Regions from separate parts of the Protofrankia sp. CiP1_Cm_nod3 genome, predicted to be linked through region 1. Evidence: riboswitches for the same ligand, from Rfam matches in the RefSeq annotation. Region 1 holds a riboswitch; the other holds the start of a gene.
The links. A riboswitch is a leader RNA that binds a small molecule or an ion and turns the genes downstream of it on or off. The one in region 1 is predicted to bind S-adenosylmethionine.
Positions count from the first base shown of each region.

Region 1 (3,939 bases):
CCGGGCCAGCGCCTCGGCGAACATCGTGTTGTAGATCTCGTACGCCTGCCAGTCGCGCTGGAAGGCCGCGCCGAAGGAGGGCTGGGACGCCGACGCGTAGAGCAGGTGCAGGACGAACCACAACGTACGGTTGGCGACCGCGTTGTACGCCCGGTCGAAGACGACCCTGTCCACGTCGAGCATGTGGACGGCCGTGCCGCCGGTGTCATGGCCGGCAAGATCCAGACGGCCGTCCGGCGCCGACCGGGTGGCCCGCCGGTCCGCCTCGCTGATCGCCGCGCACACCCAGACCAGCCCACCACCGGCCCTGTCGCGCCCACCGGCCGGGCCGGTCCCGTCAGCCCCGTCGGCCGAGCCGGTCCCGTCAGCCTCGTCCGTCCCGCCGAGCCCACTGGCCGGCCCGGCGTCATCGCTGGCGACCGCGTGCAGGCCGCTGACCAGCCCACCGCCGCCACGGCGCACGACGAGCGACCCGTCGTCACCCGTCGTGAACGCCACCGGGCCGCGATTGGACGCGACAAGCACCCGGGCGGTCCCTCCAGCGGCCACGGGACGCGGCGTTTCATCGACCGACCGGGCATGACGCACCCTGCGAAGGGTAGTGCCTCGACAGCGGCCGCACCGCGGCCGTCACCGGCCCCCTGCCCACAGCTCCCCTGGCACCCATGACACGGGAGCTCTGGGCACCCCTGACACGGTGGTGCGGAACGGGGCCCAGCCCGCTCCGGCCCGGCGGATCAGCAGGCCGTGCGCCTGACGGCACCCTGACCGAGCGAGAGCTGTCCGTGGATCGTCCGGCTGACGTCACACCGTCCTGGCGCGTTCCGGCAGCCCGCGGATCAGACGGCGGCGGGCCGCGGCGTGGGCAGGACCGAGCGCACCGCGCTCACCCACCCGGCACCGAGGGTGCCGTCCTCCACGACGACGTTGCCGTAGCCGGGCAGCAGATCGACGAGGTCCGCATGGTGCAGCGCGTTCGCGACCAGGTGCATGCGGCCGACGTGGCCGGCCATGACCAGGTCGCTGGCGGAGTCCCCGATCGCGATCGCCTGCTCCGGGCGCAGCCCCCGGCGGGCCAGGTCGAAGGCCACCGCGGCTCCCTTGCTGACCCCGTCGGGCACCAGGTGGTAGACGTGCGGGACATCGTCCAGATCGGGCATGGTGGCCCGCGCGATGATGCCGTTGTCGCGCATGGTCAACCATGCGTAGCCTTCCGCGGCAAGCCACGCGTCGGCCTCGGCCACGTCGATGTTGCCCCGCAGCATGATGTCGATCTCACGGCCGCGGATCCAGGAGTGATGCGCCTCCAGGCGTCCCGGATACCGGGCGACCAGCGCCGTGACCAGCTCCTCGGGTATCCGGTCGAACGTCTCGGGCATGGCTCCGCGCAGGATCTGGCTGCTACGCCCGTGGTCCCAGCCGACGATGGCGCCGAGTTCGGCGATGAAGCCGTCCGCCCCGAAGATCGAGGCGGCCTCGGTGAGCTGAGGCCGGGTCCGCCCGCTGACCAGGACCAGCGCGATGCCGGCCCGGTGCAGGTCGATCAGGGCGTGCGCCGGGTCCAGGGTGACGGAGTGGTCCTCGCTGCGGAAGAAGCATCCGCGCGGCCCCACCATGGTCCCGTCGAGATCGGTATAGACGACCTGGACACTCATCGGTGCTGTCCTCCTGTTCACGCTGTTCGCGCTGTTCGTGGCGTCCACTCTGTTCGTGGCGTCCAGGCTGCTCATGGCGGGTGGGCGTTCGTGGCGGGGTGTTCGTGACATGTGGGACGGGGGCGCGGCGCGGGCGTTCCGTGGGGCCGTGCCGTGCCACGGCGCCGGGGCTGTCACCTGGTGGGGCCGCCCGTCCGGGATGATCCGCCTGTCCGGGGTGATCCGGGCCCTGCCCGTGGCGGCCCGCCCGGCGCGGCGGGGCCCGGTCAGTCAGCCGCTTTCCACCGGGCCGTGATACAGCCGGGCGTAGCGGGCGGCGTACTCCGGAACAGTGATCATAGGTGGCCGCTCCCGCACCACCACCTGATGGGTGCGCGGCTCCAGCCCGCTGTCACCGCGCCCGAACTGGGTCAGCGTCCCGCCGAGGGAGCCGGCGTGGACACCCAGCCTGCTCCACGCCGCGTGGATGATCTCCGCGGCCATCCGTCCAAGGGCCTCGTCGGACTGGTGGCGGTGGACCTTGCGGCCGACCTCGACCTGGGCGAGGGCGTCCACTCCCAGCAGCGAGAGCACGTCCACGACCTGGGCGAACTCGATGCCGTAGCCGGAGACGAACGGCAGCTGTTCGAGCAGGGCCCGCCGGCCGGCGAACTCACCGGCCAGCGGCTGCACCAGCCCGGCGAGCTGCGGCCAGTGCAGGTTGAGCAGGGGGCGCGCGACGAGTTCGGTGACCCGGCCGCCACCGCCGGGCAGCAGCCCCCCGGCCAGCGGCCGGTCGTAGGACGCCTTGACGTAGGAGACCGCGCACTCGGTCAGCAGCGGCCCGAGCAGCCCGGTGACCAGGCTCGCGTCGAAGTCCTCCAGATCGGCGTCGACGAAGACCACGATGTCCCCGGACGTGGCGTACAGGGACTTCCACAGGGCCTCGCCCTTGCCGGCGACCCGCCCGTAGCCGGTGAGGATGCGCTCCTCGGCGAACACCGCCGCGCCCGCGGCGGCCGCCTCGGAGGCGGTCGCGTCCACCGACCCCGGATCGATGACGACGATCTCGTCGACGAGAGGCACCGCGGCATAAGATCGCGGCGGACCGCCGAGACGATCGCGCCGACGGTGGCCGCCTCGTTCAACGCGGGCAGCACCACGCTGATCGGCCCTGCCTTACGGGCCAGTAGTTCCCCTGGTGAGAAGTCCCGCCCGTAGTACGTCCTATGCTCGAACCAACGGTATACGTCAGACCGCACACGGACTACAGTACGGACTGACAACCGCATACGGCTCATCCAGAGGGGCAGAGGGACCGGCCCAGTGAAGCCCCGGCAACCACCCGCATCAGTGCGTGGCAGGTGCTAATTCCGTCCTGAGACGCATCCGGCTCTCGGGAAAGATGAGGAGTTTCACAGATGACAGTCGCTCCCGAGCGCCTCGCAACGATCAGCCCGGACGTCGTCAATCCCGCGGTTGCCCTGTCATGTCGCCACTGCGGCGCCACCTATCCGCTCTCTCCGACGCATGTCTGTATCGAGTGCTTCGCCCCGCTGGAGATTGCCTACGACGACTCCGTGCTACGCCGGGTCACCCGGGAGTCCATCGAGGCCGGCCCCGCCAGCCTGTGGCGCTATGTCGGGCTGCTGCCCGCCGGCCACGACCCCGCGCGCCGGGTGTCGCTCGGCGCGGGCTGGACGCCGCTGCGCCCGGCCCCCCGCCTCGCCGCCGAGCTCGGGATGCGGACACTGTGGGTCAAGGACGACACCGCGAACCCCACCCACTCGTTCAAGGACAGGGTCGTGTCGGTGGCGCTGTCGGCCGCGCGCGAGCACGGGTACACCACGGTCGCCTGCGCGTCCACCGGCAACCTGGCCCAGTCGGTGGCAGCGCACGCCGCGTCCGCCGGGCTACGTTCGGTTGTGCTGATCCCGCATGATCTGGAGGACGGCAAGACCGTGTCGACCGCCGTCTACGGCGGCACGCTGGTCGCGATCGAGGGCAACTACGACGACGTCAACCGCCTGTGCAGCGAGCTCTCCGGCGAGTACGAATGGGCGTTCGTCAACGTCAACGTGCGGCCGTTCTACGCCGAGGGCTCCAAGACACTCGGCTACGAGGTCGCCGAACAGCTCGGCTGGCGGCTGCCGGAGCAGGTCGTGGTACCGATCGCGTCCGGGTCGCTGCTGACGAAGATCGACAAGGCGTTCGGTGAGCTCGGCCGGCTCGGCCTGGTGGAGCCGACCCCGCACCGGGTCTTCGGCGCGCAGGCGCAGGGCTGCAACCCGGTCGCGGCGGCCTT
Region 1 is NZ_CEVIVD010000136.1:68-4,006, reverse strand. Features, by position in the region: partial or broken gene AC5LUJ_RS19725 (trehalose-6-phosphate synthase) at 1-525, opposite strand, end outside; gene AC5LUJ_RS19720 (HAD family hydrolase) at 840-1,655, opposite strand; gene AC5LUJ_RS19715 (glucosyl-3-phosphoglycerate synthase) at 1,926-2,720, opposite strand; SAM riboswitch class I at 2,929-3,046, shown strand; partial or broken gene thrC (threonine synthase) at 3,056-3,939, shown strand, end outside.

Region 2 (6,771 bases), on a different contig from region 1:
GCAGTGCCGTGACGAGCCGGTCGATGTCGTCGGAGCGGGTGCCGACGCCGACGCTTGCCCGCAGGGCGGAGCCCGGCAGGCCCAGCCGGGCGAGCAGCGGATGGGCGCAGAAACGGCCGTCGCGCACGCCGATGCCGTGCTCGGCGGACAGGTAGGCGGCCGCCCGCGCGGCGCTGTCGCCGGGCACGGTGAAGGTCACCACGCCGAGCCGGTCGGACGCGTCCGCCCAGATCCGCGGGATCTCCACACCTGGCAGCCCGGACAGCCCGGCGACAAGATGGTCACGCAGCGCGGCCTCGTGGCGCTCGAGGGCGCCGGGCGCGAGCGCGGCCAGCACCTGGCAGGCCGCGGCCAGGGCGGCCGCGCCGAGCGAGTTGGGGGAGCCCGCCTCGTGCCGCTCCGGGGCGGCCTTCCAGGTGGCGGTGGTGCCGGTCACGCCGGCCACGGCACCGCCGCCGGCGAGGTACGGCGGCGCGGCGTCGAGCCAGTCCGCGCGGCCGATCAGCGCCCCGGCGCCGTAGGGCGCGTAGAGCTTGTGGGCGGACAGCGCGACGTAGTCGACGTCCCAGGCGGCCATGTCGACGCGGCGGTGCGGCGCCAGCTGCGCGGCGTCCACGACGATCCGCGCGCCGTGGGCGTGCGCGATCCTGGCGATCTCGGCGACGGGGACGACCTCGCCGGTCACGTTCGACGCGCCCGTCACGGCGACGAGGCAGGCCGGCCGGTGCGCCAGCGCCCGCCGGAGACGGTCGAGGGTCGCGCCGACGGTGCCCGCGGCCGGCAGGCAGCGGTGCCGGACGGCACGCCAGGGCAGCAGGTTCGCGTGATGCTCGACATCGAGGAACAGCACGTCGCCAGGGCCGGCGTCCCCCGCCCGGCCGTCGCCGTCCGAGCGGCCGGCGTCCGCCCCGCGGCCCGGGCTGTCGTCCGGATGGCCGCCGGCCGCCGTCCCGGGCAGGCAGCGGGCGAGCAGGTTGAGCGCGTCGGTGGTGTTGCGGGTGAACACCACGACGTCCGTGGGCCGCGCGCCGACGAAGGCGCCGACCGTCCCGCGCGCCGACTCGTACAGCGCCGTGGTCACCTGGGAGGCGTAGCCGGCGCCGCGGTGGACGCTGGCGTAGAACGGCAGGATCTCCTCCACCCTGGCCGCCACGGCGGACAGGCACGGGGCGGACGCGGCGTAGTCGAGGTTGGCGTAGCGCTCCTGCCCGCCCTGGACGAGCGGAACGCGCAGATCCGCGCCGACGACCGGCAGCAGCGGCCCCACCGGCAGCGGCTGGGCGCTGGCGGCGACGCCGTCCACGGCCACGGCAGACGGCTCCCCCGGCCGCGGACGGACGGGGGTCTGGATGGCGGCAGGGGCGGTCACAGCACTCCTCACGGGTCCACCGGACCCGGAAGGCGGGTCCGCGCTTACCGCAGCCACGCGGCTACGGCCTGGTCCTCACCCGGGGCACCCCACCGCGGAGGAGGGTTGCCGGCCAGCAAGCCGGGGCTTGACGCTGGCGCTCATGACCTGTGCCGAGCATACCGGGGATGTCGGACACGTGCCCGGCGGTGGCGCCAGCTCCGGCGGACGGCCCCCGGACCCCTCCACCGGCCGCATCACCGATCAGGAGCTGGGCGCCCCGGCCGGGAACCCGGCCGGACCCCGCCGAACAGGACGCGGCTCCCGCCCGCGGCCACGCCGGGCGGGAGCCGCCGGACGGCCCGTCCCGGCGGCAGCGGTCACGGGCCGCCGAGGTCCGGGACGATGATCGAGCCGTCTGCGGCGAACGGGAGACCGGGATTGTGGGCGATCTCCCAGACGTGGCCGTCGAGGTCGGTGAAGACCCCCGCGTAGCCGCCGTAGAACGTCTCGGCCGCGGGACGGGTGACCGTGGCCCCCGCCCGTTGCGCCGCCGCGATGACGTCGTCGACCTCCGCCCTGGAGCGGACGTTGTGCGCGAGCGCGACACCGCCGAACCCGTCCGCCCGCCCGGCGGTGCTCCCCGTGGCGGCGCTTCCCTCGGCGATACCGCAGTCGCGGGCCAGCCTGTCGCGTCCCCAGAGCACCAGCACGGTGCCGCCGGCCTGGAAGAACACGGTCTCCTCGAGCTCCTGGCCCTGCCAGCCCAGCCGCTCGTAGAACGCCCGGGCGCGTCCCACGTCCCCGACACCCAGTGTGATCAGGCTGATCCGCTGCTCCATGAGCGGAAGGTATCCGACCGCTTTCCCCGGCGCGGGACGGCTTTCCGGGCGGATCTCCGCGAACCGTCTCATCCCGCCCGGTGGCCCGTTCGCGACGGCGGTCACGAGCCCATATCCGGAGGGTGGTGGACGTCGGGAGTTCCGGGTTCTGCGATGTCTCACGGCTGGCGGGACAGCGCGGGACGGATGATCGGGAGGATGTTGCCGGGAACGCGCGGGGCGGCCCGGGCGGGGCGTCGGAGCGGGTGTACAGGAATGAACGAGGATTGTGACGGCGGATCGGTTGTACAGTGCCGGGCATGGCATCCCGCCGCTTTCTGCCGCACAGCGACCGCGTGATCGACCAGGTGCTTGTGGCCAGCGCGGCGTGTACCGGCGGGTGCGGCCCGCGCGGGATGCGCTGACAACCGTGGACGGGCGCCACGGCGCCGGTTCCGCTCACGTCATCTCAGGCCAGCCGGTCACACCGGCGCGTCGCCGGACCGTCTGAGCCCGCCCACCCCGAGCATCCGTCCGGGCCCTGGCGCGTTTTCGGTTCGTCGAGCGCACCCGGCTGTCAGCCGGCCGATTTCTCCCGGCGGCGGCGGTTGCGCCGGGAACGCCGCCCGGAAGCGACGACAGGAGCGCCGGCGGGAGCGCCGAAGGGCATGCCGCCGCCCGCGTCGCCGGCGGCTCCGAGGGGCCGCCGGCGACGCGAAAAAATGTAATCGCGCTGTTTTTCCGGCTCTTCACAGCTCGCTGGAAAATGTAATCAGACGACTACAGAACTGGCGAGTACACGGTGACGGTCTGCGGCCCAGCCGCCTCGCCGCGGGCGCGGTCGGCGTGGCGCTCGTCGCCGAAGAGCCAGGTCAGGGCCCTGTCGGTACCCAAGCCGCGAGGCTGGCAGACGGCTCGCGGCTGCACTGGGCCACCACTGGCAACAACTCCTGGTGATCGGATGAACACAGTTTCCGGTGCACTGCGAGGAGCCGTTTTTCCACCCGTACAGCTCTCCATCCGTAGCGCTTTCCGCCCGTGCCGACAGGGAGCCGAGCATGCCACTCATCCATCCACGACTCGCGGGCACCGACCTGGTGCCGGATTTCCTGCTGGGGGACGAGAACGAAACGGTGGGACCGCATGTGCTGGCCGCGCTGACCCGCTCTCTCGGTGCCGCGACCGGGATATGGTCGGCGATCCTGCGCCACGACCCGGTCAACCGCTGGTACACCCGGCTCGTGCTGTCCGGGTCGGTCGAGGTGTGGCTGATCAGCTGGTGCCCGGGCCAGTACACCCGCGCGCACGACCACGGCGGCGCGTTCGGCGCGCTGACCGTCGTCCAGGGCCCCGTCACGGAGATCGTCTGTGACGCGGACTGGCGGCCGCGCGGCTGGCGGCGGCACGAACGGGAGGCGTCGCCCACATTCGGCCGCGACCACATCCACAAGGTGGGGAACGCGGGGAGCGCCCCGGCCGCGACCATCCACGCCTACTCCCCCCCGGAGCTGCCGATGCGGTACGCGCCGGACGCCGCCGAGCAGGCGGTCGAGGGCTTCCTGTTCGCGAACGTGACCGGTGGCGGCCTGTTCGACGCCGTGCCGGCCGACGCCACCGCCACCGCCGGCGCCGGCGCTGTCGCAGGCAGCCTCGCCACGGCCGCTGGCGGGGACGTGGCGGGGGTTGTCGCCGTGGGCGGAGGACGGCCGTGAACGGCAGCCGGATCGACGCGATGCTTGCCCGGGCACGCGCCCGCCTGGAACGTCTCGACCCGCCCACGGCTGCGGCGGCGGTGGCGGGCGGGGCGCTGCTGGTCGACATCCGGCCCGCGGCCCAGCGCGGCGCCGAGGGCGGCATCCCCGGTGCGCTGATCATCGAACGCAACGTCCTGGAATGGCGGCTGGACCCTACCAGCGACGCGCGCCTCCCCCAGGCCACCGGCGACGATGTCAAGGTCATCATCATCTGCTCGGAGGGGTACACCTCCAGCCTCGCGGCGGCGTCCCTGCAGGATCTCGGCCTGCACCAGGCCACCGACGTCGTCGGAGGCTTCCGCGCCTGGGAGCGCGGCGGCCTCCCGATAATCACCTATAGCGACGAAGATCGTCACCTTCAGTAACTAACTTCACTGAAAGGTCTTGGACGATCTCTTAGCGTAAGGGTGCTCACTATCACGGTGAGTAACGGGGGTGACCGCCGAAGCCCGTCCGCATCCCCGTGTCGGCCACACGCGCGGACGGGGCCGGGCCCCATCTGCCCGGAACGGCGGCAGAGGGGTGATGGCATGTCCATCTCGAGCCGTACGGTCTCACCCACGATCACCGCGGTCTCCTGCGCCGTCGCCGTCGCTGTCGCGGTGGCCCTGACGCCCCACCCGGCCGGGGCGGCCACCGTGACGGCCACCGGCGCGCCCGCCGCGGCCGGCGCGGCCCTGGACGCCCCGACGGGGCAGGGGCCCGCGGCGACGGCCTGGGCGGACGGGCAGGAGCCCGCCGGCAGCACCGGGCAGAAGTCCACCGGCGGCACCGGGCAGAAGTCCGCCACCAGCGGGAAGCGGCATACCGGTGACAAGCAGAAGTCGACCGGCAGCCGACAGGCGTCAGCCGCCGGCGGACAGGCGTCCGCCGGCGGCAGGGGGGAGTCCTCCAGCAGCGGACAGGATCCCTCTGATGACGTATGGAAATCCTCCGGGGGCGCATGGGGATCCTCTGATAACGGATGGGAATCTTCTGGAAGCGGAGGGGAGTCGTCCGCTGGCGGGCGGGGGTTCCCCGGCCGGTCGTTGCGCCGGGGAAGCCAGGGTGACCCGGTGGTGCGGCTCCAGATCCGGCTCGGGATCTTCGCCGACGGGTGGTTCGGCCCGCGGACCGCACACGGCGTCCGCGCCTTCCAGGCCGGCGCCGGGCTGGCCATCGACACCGTGGTCGGCCCGCGGACCTGGGATGCGCTCTTCGGCGCGCCAGCCTCACCGGTAGCGGCACCCACGCCGGCAACAGCCCCGACAGTGACGTCGACAGTGGTGTCGGCAGTGGCGTCGACAGCGACGCTGGTGGTGACTCCGGCGGCGGCAGCGGTTCCGGTGGGGGCGTCCACCTCGGCCGCGACGGCGGCACTCGCGGCCGCCGAGCGGCAGATCGGCAAACCGTACCGTTACGGTGCCGCCGGGCCGGACGACTTCGACTGCTCCGGCCTGGTCCAGTACGCGTACGCCCAGGCCGGTGTCTCGATTCCCCGTACCACCTACGACCAGTTCGCCGCGCTGCGGCCGGTCGGCTCCGCCGAGGCCCGGCCGGGAGATGTGGTCTTCTTCCTCGACGCCGAGGGGGAGGCCTACCACGATGCCATCTACGCCGGGAACGGGCAGATGATCGTTTCGCGTCGCCCCGGCACCAACGTCCAGTACCAGGACATCTGGTCGGGCGACTATCGCATCGGACGGGTCTGAAGACCGGAGGACCTGCAGCTTCCGGCCGGCCGGAAAACATGATCCCATCACCTTGGGCGCTCTGACCGTAGACTCTGCGCCACGTGCCGCCGACGATCATAGTTGTGATTCTGCTCACCCTTGCGATCGTCGGGAACACGCTCTCCGATCCCCCCGGGGGCGCGCGGGAAGCCAGGATGCCCGGTTTGACACCACCGGGCATCTACTACGAGTGGTAGTACGCATACCCAACGCTGCGACTGGACAACGGAACGTCGATCAGCGCGGCCGGAACCGGATGTCTCGCACATACTGCGGACGCGGGCGTTCCGGAACCCTTGCTATCCCGTCGAGAGCCGTCTACGTTCCTCGGTTAACGAGACGAGACGGGTTCGTTTCCGACGAAGAGGGTGTCCAGGCGTGCGCAATTCATGCCGGACAACCCTGGCTCCGTCCCTCCCTGAGGTTGTGGTTCCACGCGAGCAGAGGAGTCGGTGTGCTTTCCAACACATCCACTCGTTGCCGCGCATTGTCATGCCCGCCGCAAGCGACGTCCCGAGGAGACATCATGCTGAGTCATCCGCGGCTGCTGCCTACAGGTAGCGCTGCCGCCTACCACCATCGGACCGGATTGTGCCTCGATAGTGGCAGAATCGGCGGAATCTCATGAGCGCCGGCGTACCCGTCCTGCCCGGACGCGACCTTCCGCCGCAGCCCTACGGCGCTGGCTGGCCCGCCTACTGGCGGCAGGAAGCCGCCTGCCGGGACGGGGATCCCGACGCGTTCTTCCCGCCGGACGGGCGTAACACCAAGGCCCGGGCGGCGGCGGAAACCCGGGCCCGGAAAGTATGCGCCAGCTGCTCCGTGCGGCGGGCCTGTCTCGCGACCGCCTTATTCCGCCAGGAGGAACACGGCGTGTGGGGCGGGCTTACCTCGGACGAACGCAATTCCGTGGTTCCCCGCGGCCGGCTCAGCGCGGACGACGCCCTTGCCTTTGCCGACCGCCTGCTGCTTTCCACATACGCGACCAGCTGATCCTTACGGCTGATTTCTAGCTCCACCGTAGGATATTTTTCACCACTTCGGGTGAGGCACCGCCGTCGATGCGAGCCGTCGATGTGAGCGAGTGCCTCGCCCGGCGCCATGGCCGGGGCACCGATGATCGACAACGATCGGCG
Region 2 is NZ_CEVIVD010000020.1:68-6,838, forward strand. Features, by position in the region: partial or broken gene AC5LUJ_RS06480 (aminotransferase class V-fold PLP-dependent enzyme) at 1-1,369, opposite strand, end outside; SAM riboswitch class IV at 1,405-1,517, opposite strand; gene AC5LUJ_RS06485 (VOC family protein) at 1,729-2,295, opposite strand; gene AC5LUJ_RS06490 (cysteine dioxygenase) at 3,228-3,881, shown strand; gene AC5LUJ_RS06495 (rhodanese-like domain-containing protein) at 3,902-4,288, shown strand; gene AC5LUJ_RS06500 (C40 family peptidase) at 4,454-5,614, shown strand; gene AC5LUJ_RS06505 (hypothetical protein) at 5,698-5,832, shown strand; gene AC5LUJ_RS06510 (WhiB family transcriptional regulator) at 6,260-6,628, shown strand; gene AC5LUJ_RS06515 (hypothetical protein) at 6,752-6,771, shown strand, end outside.
Region 2: linked by a shared signal. The riboswitch ahead of AC5LUJ_RS06480 (aminotransferase class V-fold PLP-dependent enzyme) and the one ahead of thrC (threonine synthase) in region 1 are both predicted to bind S-adenosylmethionine.